2 regions of the Thiothrix litoralis genome follow, and region 2 is predicted to be linked to the other one. Evidence: predicted binding sites of a transcription regulator. Region 2 holds the regulator's gene; the other holds the start of a gene.
The links. The regulator FNR, encoded in region 2, switches genes on or off when oxygen is low (the NO sensors DNR and NnrR bind a similar motif). The targets are predictions, from matches to a motif close to TTGATNTANATCAA.
Positions count from the first base shown of each region.

Region 1: the regulator FNR is predicted to act here: its motif matches at 1,775-1,788, upstream of J9253_RS10945 (cytochrome-c peroxidase).

Region 1 is NZ_CP072801.1:2,266,574-2,270,411, reverse strand. Features, by position in the region: gene J9253_RS10955 (ABC transporter ATP-binding protein) at 1-502, shown strand, start outside; gene J9253_RS10950 (ABC transporter permease) at 502-1,716, shown strand; gene J9253_RS10945 (cytochrome-c peroxidase) at 1,858-2,901, shown strand; gene J9253_RS10940 (glutathionylspermidine synthase family protein) at 2,909-3,838, opposite strand, start outside.
Region 2 is NZ_CP072801.1:1,809,889-1,813,726, reverse strand. Features, by position in the region: gene hemN (oxygen-independent coproporphyrinogen III oxidase) at 286-1,671, shown strand; gene fnr (fumarate/nitrate reduction transcriptional regulator Fnr) at 1,701-2,453, opposite strand; gene pssA (CDP-diacylglycerol--serine O-phosphatidyltransferase) at 2,668-3,441, shown strand; gene J9253_RS21145 (hypothetical protein) at 3,547-3,672, shown strand.

The sequences.
Region 1 (3,838 bases), 460 kb from region 2:
GGAAGCATTGTCACGCAACGAACGCGCCCTGTTACGGCGGCATTATCTGGGGTTCGTGTTTCAGGGGTTTAACCTGTTGGCGCGGACTTCCGCACAGGAAAACGTGGAGTTGCCGCTATTGTACCGGGGCGAATCCAGTCTAGATCGCCATGCCGCCGCCGAAGCTGCCCTGCGACAGGTGGGGCTGGAAGGCTGGGGGCATCATACTCCGGCGGAACTCTCCGGTGGGCAGCAGCAGCGTGTTGCGATTGCGCGGGCGATTGTCACCAACCCGACCATCTTGCTGGCGGATGAGCCAACCGGCAACCTCGATACTAAAACCAGCAATGAAATCATGGCCTTGCTTACATCGCTCAACGAAGACAAGGGGATTACGGTGTTAATGGTGACGCATGAACCCGACATGGCGGAATACGCTAAACGCATTATTCACTTCGTTGACGGCAATATTGACAGCGACATCCGCAACCGTGCCATTGATAGCAAAAGGAGGGTTGCCTGATGTTATGGAGCAGCTTTTTACTCGCCTTGCGCGAAGTCCGCCGCAATTTGTTGCGCTCGTTTCTGACGATTTTAGGGATTGTGATTGGCGTCTCTGCCGTGATTACCATGGTAACGCTGGGTAATGGGGCGACTCAGGCAGTTAAAAATCAGGTGGCTAGTTTGGGCAGTAACTTGCTGCAAATCCGTAACGGGCAACGCATGATGGGGCCACCGGGGGGCGGTGGCGGTGGTTCGCCGCCCTTTTCACTGGAAGATGTGGAGGCTATCCGCAACCAGATTTCCGGCCTTGCAGCGGTTGCGCCAGAGGTGAGCAAGAGTGCCACCGTGGTATCCATGTCTAACAACTGGTCAACCAGTGTGACTGGTACGACCAACGACTTTTTCATTGCCGGAAGCTGGAAAATTGCCGCAGGCCGTACTTTCACGGATGCAGAAGAAAAGGCAGGGCAAACCGTGTGCCTGATCGGTGAAACCATCCGCAAGGAGTTGTTTGGTACGCAACAGCCGGTAGGTGACAGCTTGCGCGTCAATAATTTTTCCTGCGAAATCATTGGCATTCTAGCCTCCAAGGGGCAGGCGTCGATGGGGCGCGATCAGGATGATTCGGTCATTATGCCGATCAAGGCGGTACAGCGGCGCTTGGCGGGCAACCAGAACGTTTCCAGTATTCAGGTGTCGGTCAAGAGTGAAAACGACATTACCCGTGTGACGGAGGAATTGACCAGCCTGCTACGCGAACGTCGCCGTTTGGGGGATGACAAGGACGATAATTTCAACGTGCTGGATACCCGGCAGATTACCGAAGCCTTGTCGGGTACTACCCAGATCCTGACGATGTTATTGGCTGCGGTGGCCTCGGTCAGCTTGCTGGTGGGCGGGATTGGCATTATGAATATCATGCTGGTTTCTGTTACCGAACGTACCCGCGAGATCGGCATCCGCTTGGCGATTGGGGCGCTGGAACGCGAAGTATTGCTGCAATTTTTGATTGAAGCGGTGGTGCTGTCTTCCCTCGGTGGCGCGGTGGGCGTTGGGCTGGCAACGCTGGCGTCGCTGGCATTGTCACAGGTGATGAATGTGCCGTATACCTTTAACGTGGGTATCAACTTGTTGTCGTTTGTATTTTCGGCGGGGATAGGCGTGCTGTTTGGGTATATGCCTGCGAAGCGGGCGGCGCGGCTCGATCCGATTGATGCCTTACGGCATGAGTAAACGATCTAGAAAACCGATCATGATGAGCTAAAAAGTATATTAGAACATACTGAATTTCTTGACCTGCATCAAGTCGGTGCAGGTGCTTAGGATTAACATGACCCCTGCAAAGATTTACTCATAAAAAAGTAGGAGATAGTCATGAAAGCGAAGGCACTGATGATTTCGTTGTTGGCATTTAGCGTTGCCACGGCAGTATGGGCGGAAGGGACGGTCAAGGACGAGCCGATCAAGCCGATTGAAGCAGCAGTCGTTAAAGACCCTAAAATGGTCGAGTTGGGTAAAAAGCTGTATTTTGACCCACGTCTATCCAAGTCTGGTTTTATTTCCTGTAACTCCTGCCATAACCTAAGTCTGGGTGGTACAGATAACCTGCAAACCTCGATTGGTGACAAGTGGCAGCAAGGGCCGATCAACTCTCCAACCGTCCTCAACTCCAGCATGAACGTGGCACAATTCTGGGATGGTCGTGCTAAAGACTTGAAAGAACAGGCGGGCGGCCCGATTGCCAACCCCGGCGAAATGGCGTTTACCCACGAATTGGCGACCAAGGTGCTCGACTCGATTCCTGCCTATAAGGAAGAGTTCAAAACGGTGTTTGGTAAAGAGGCCATTGACATTGGTATGGTGACTGACGCTATTGCCGCGTTTGAAGAAACGCTGGTGACGCCGGATTCCAAATTTGACCAATGGTTGAAAGGCGACGACAAGGCATTGGATGACAAGGAACTGGCAGGTTACAAACTGTTCAAGGACAGCGGCTGCGTGGCTTGTCATAACGGCCCGGCAGTCGGTGGTACGAGCTTCCAGAAAATGGGTTTGGTGGAACCGTATAAGACTGACAACAAGGCCGAGGGTCTGGTGGCTGTGAGCAAGCAGGATGCCGACCGTTTCAAGTTCAAAGTGCCCACCTTGCGCAATGTGGAAATGACTTACCCTTACTTCCACGATGGTGCGGCTAAAACGCTGGAAGATGCGGTGCATATCATGGGGCAAATCCAGTTGGGTAAGAAGTTTAATGATGAGGAAACGGCCAATATCGTCGCTTTCTTGAAGACGCTGACGGGCAAGCAGCCAGAGATTACTTTGCCGGTGATGGCGCCTTCCACCAATGATACGCCGCGCCCCGACCCGTTTGGTAAGGGCGATGCTGCCAAGGTTGAGGGTGCTGACAAGAAATCCTGATTACCCCTCACCTCACCCGATGCGCCACAAACTTACTGAGGTTGTCGAGGATCTCGCCGCCGCGTCGGAAGCCTAGTCCACAGGCTTCCCACGCAAAGAACACGCCTGCTTGATAGCTGCGCCCTTGCGCATCTTGCGGGTAGTCGGCAAATGCTTGATAAATGGTGCGGTAGCGGTCGTATTCGCCGGGGATTGATTTGAGGATATTGCCAGCCGCGTCGTAAATGACGGTGTTGGCACCTTCGCGCCCGAACATTTTTTTCGCGACCTGTTTTTTGCCTTGCAAGACTTCGGTGCGGGTTTCCAGCAGGTAGGGCGAATCCGGGAACAAGTCGTACAGCACTTTCATAATGCCCTTGCTCTGGAACAGCAGGGTGTAGGCCGGGTTGAGGATTACTGTATCGGTATTGCGGGTGATGTCATCCAGAATGCCGTTGATGCCGTCGGTTTGCAGGGCAATGCCTTCCCACGGGTAGAGCTTGAACCAGTAGTCGAAGCGCGTTCCGGCAGGGTTGAAAATGCCTTCTTGTTCCAGAAAGCCCACTTCGTCCATGTAGCAAAAATCGGTCTGGAAACCCGCATCATTCGCCATTTGTTGCAGGAAGCGCACGGTGCGTTCGTCTTCCGGCAGGTCGCGCATACTGGAAAACAGGATGTTCTGGAAGTTGTAAGCGTCGCCGAACGTTTGCGGGTCTGCCTCGCCTGTGACCAAACGCTGGAAGTTTTTCACGAGGCTGTCGTACACCGTGTTGAATTGTGCGGCTTCGTTCATGCCGTTGGCTTTGAGCAGTGCCCATTGCACGATGGCGGTTTCAAACAGGCTGGTCGGGGTGTCGGCATTGAATTCAATCAGCTTGATCGGCAGGCCGTCGACACCACCCGCAAAATCGAAGCGTCCGTAAAGGTGACGGTGGTCGTTTTCCCAACTACGCCTGAT
Region 2 (3,838 bases):
AAATTTACCAAGCCACCAAAAAGAAGGCTCTCCAAAGAGGAGAGCCAAGTGCTTTAGGGTATGTAGAGCGTTGAAAATTGCTGATGCCGAGGAGGTAACGAACATCAGTCTCAGCAACCTTCGAGAGTTATTACACCTGTTTTCTATGTGGTTTACAATGTGTCCACTTTCGGTTTCTTGATACAAGTCAATTTAGTTTACTGTTTTGTTTCAAGTGCTTGTAATTGGTGATCGGATACGGCATTTATGCATACTGCCTGAGCTTGGGCAGATAAAGAGGTTGGTATGAGTACAGTACAGTTCGATGCAGAGTTGATTCGTCGTTATGATACGGCGGGGCCGCGTTACACGTCTTATCCGACGGCTGTTGCATTTGGGCCTTTTACTGAAGACGAGTACAAGGCGCACGCTTACATGAGCAACGAAGACCCGATTCCGCTGCCCTTGTCGCTGTATTTTCATATCCCGTTTTGCGACACCGTTTGTTTCTATTGTGCTTGCAACAAGGTGGTCACCAAAGACCACAGCAAGTCCGTGACATATCTGGAATACCTGTTCCGTGAAATCGAGATGCAGGCGAAATTGTATGACCGTGATCGTACCGTAGAGCAGTTGCACTGGGGTGGTGGCACACCCACCTTCCTCAACCACGATGAAATGCGGGCGTTGATGGAAAAGACCCGCGAACATTTTTCCCTGCATATCACCGATGAGGGCGATTATTCCATCGAGATTGACCCGCGTTCGGTGACACCGGAAACCATTGGGGTGTTGCGTGAAATCGGTTTTAATCGCTTCAGTCTGGGCGTGCAGGATGTGAATGAGCGGGTGCAGGCTGCGGTTAACCGTATCCAGCCGATTGAGCAGACCTTGGCGATTATTGAGGCTTGCCGGGCGCAGGGGGCGAAATCCATCAGCGTGGATTTGATTTACGGTTTGCCTTTCCAGAGTGTTGAAAGCTTCCGCGAGACGCTGGATACGATTATTACGCTGTCGCCAGACCGTATTTCGGTATTCAATTATGCGCACATGCCGAACCTGTTCAAGCCGCAACGGCGGATTAACGAGGTTGACTTGCCTTCCCCCGAAACCAAGCTGCAAATCATGCAACTGGCGGTGGAACACCTGACGTCAGCCGGTTACGAATACATTGGTATGGATCATTTTGCCAAGCCGGATGATGAGCTGGCGATTGCCCAGCGTAACGGGACTTTGCACCGTAATTTCCAAGGTTATACCACTCATGCGGATTGCGATTTGGTGGCGATGGGGGTGAGTTCGATCAGCAGTGTGGCGGAATCTTACAGCCAGAATGCCAAGAATCTGGATGATTACTACGCAGCCATTGATGCCGGGCATTTGCCGGTGATCAAAGGTTTGACGCTGGATGATGATGATGTGTTGCGGCGTTTTATTATTCAGCAACTGGCTTGCCATTTTATGCTGGATTTCACGCAGGTTGAGCGACTGTTCAAGCTGGCGTTTGCGGATTATTTTGAGCGTGAGCTGGCGATGTTGGGAACCATGACGGGTGATGATCTATTGCGGTTTACGGATACGGGGCTGGATGTAACGCCGCGTGGCCGTTTCCTGATCCGCAATATTTGCATGGTGTTTGATGTCAGCTTGCGGAAACAGGGTGTGCAACAACGTTTCTCGCGGGTAATTTAGGCTGAGGGAGGGCGTATGGCAATACGCCCCTACAGCACGTCGCTCGCTGGGCGGCAGGTGTGATGTGCCAGTTGTTTCAGGCGGTTCATGTCGTCGATTTTGACGAGGCGGTGTTGTACCGCAATGATTTTTTCTTCCTGCAAGCGGGAGAACATGCGGCTGAGGGTTTCGACTGCCATGCCGAGGTAGTTGGCAAGGTCGTGGCGTGCCATCGGCAGGTTGAACTCGGCAGGCGAGAAACCGCGTTCTTGGTTACGTTCTGACAGGCTGGATAAGAAGGTGGCAAGACGTTCTTCGGTACGCATTTGCCCCAGCGTCAACAACAGCATTTGTTCACGCTCAATTTCTGTGCCGATCTGGCGCATCATTTGCCCGCGCATAATGGGGAGCTTGCCGCATAAGTCCTGAAAGTTATCCATGCTCAGTTCACACACTAGGGTGTCGTCGAGCGCTTGGGCGTCGCAGGTATGGCGGTCGCGGGCAAACGCATCAAACCCTAATAGGTCGCCGGGCAGATAGAAACCGAGGATTTGTTCTTCACCATCCGGGGTAGAAAGGGATGTTTTGATTGCCCCGGCTTTGACAGCGAAGATGGCCTGTTGGGTGTCGTCACGGTGGAACAGGTAATCTTTTTTCTTGATTTTCACTGTTTTGTTGATGGAGTTTTCCAGCAATTCCAGTTCGTCACGGTTAAGGCCGCGCGGCAGGCACAGGTCACTCAAGCTACAATTGTGGCAAGCGATGGCTGATTTTTTGGCGCTGTGTAACGGAACTGTCTTCATATGTGGCTCTCTCGAATCACCTAAATGTATGTTTTTTTGATGTAAATCAAACTGCTGTGAGCATATTCGTCCTAGACTTGTGATTGTACACGTTTATTTTCATTAGTATAGGAGAATAGGCTGTCGAACGGATTCTACAGAAACACATTTCACTTTCACCTAATGCTGGCTACTATGTGCGGAATACCTATAGCAGTAAGCGGGATGAATTTAAGTGGAAGAACAACAACCGGAACTCAAAGCCCCACCACGTAAGGGCATTTACCTATTACCTAATCTACTTACCACGGGCGCGATGTTCGGCGGTTTTTATGCTGTGGTCGCAGCCATGCAGGGCAAGTTTGAAGCGGCAGCAGTGGCAGTTTTCATTGCCATGATTCTGGATGGTCTGGATGGGCGGGTTGCTCGTATGACCAATACTCAAACCGAATTCGGTGCGCAATACGACAGTCTGGCTGATTTGATTTCCTTTGGCGTTGCGCCGGGTTTGGTGATGTACCAGTGGGCATTGGTGCATTTGCAATCGGCTGGCGTTGCTTGGGGCAAGGCTGGCTGGCTGGCGGCGTTTGTATACGTGGCGTGCGCGGCGTTGCGCTTGGCGCGTTTCAATACCCAGATTGGCAAAGTGGACAAGCGCTTTTTCGTGGGCTTGCCAAGCCCTGCTGCCGCCGCCGTGATGGTGGGGATGGTGTGGGTCTTCCACGATATGGAAGTGGCCGGTGGTAATGTACAAATACCTGCCTTGATTCTCACCTTGGCAGTGGGTCTGTTGATGGTCAGCAATATCAGTTTCTACAGTTTCAAGGATGTTGACCTGCGAAACCGCGTACCGTTTTTGGCCGTTCTGGTGATGGTGCTGGGGTTTGCTTTGACCACGATTGATCCGCCCAAGGTGTTGTTCGGGGTTTTCCTGTCGTATGCGTTGTCGGGGCCGGTGTGGTGGGTGTGGCGGCGTTATCGCAAGTTCCAGCGTCGTAAAGCGCAATAAATCCGTTTACCCATAGATCATTGCGTCAATGTATAATTAATACTGAAGTCATCGCCTTCTGTGCGTGTGGCCTCGAATGCCAGGAGGCTGTCTTTGGTACGTTTGATGCCAATCGCGCAGATAATGGTCGAGGTGCTGCTGCTGCTGCTGCTGCTGCCGCTGGGGCAAGCAATGCTGGATGAGGTGACGGCAAGGTTTACCCCTGTGGGGGTGATTTGCAGTTTGGCTTGAGGGTCATTGGAGCTTATGGAAAGTGAACTGCTGCCCGATGCTGTGCTTGCTCCCTCCGCAAAAGTGAGGGAGGTTATGGGTTCAATAGCGGCTATCACTACCTTGGGTATAGTTAGCTTAAGTGTTTGGGTATCGCCTGCCACTACAGTCGTACTGACTGCAATCA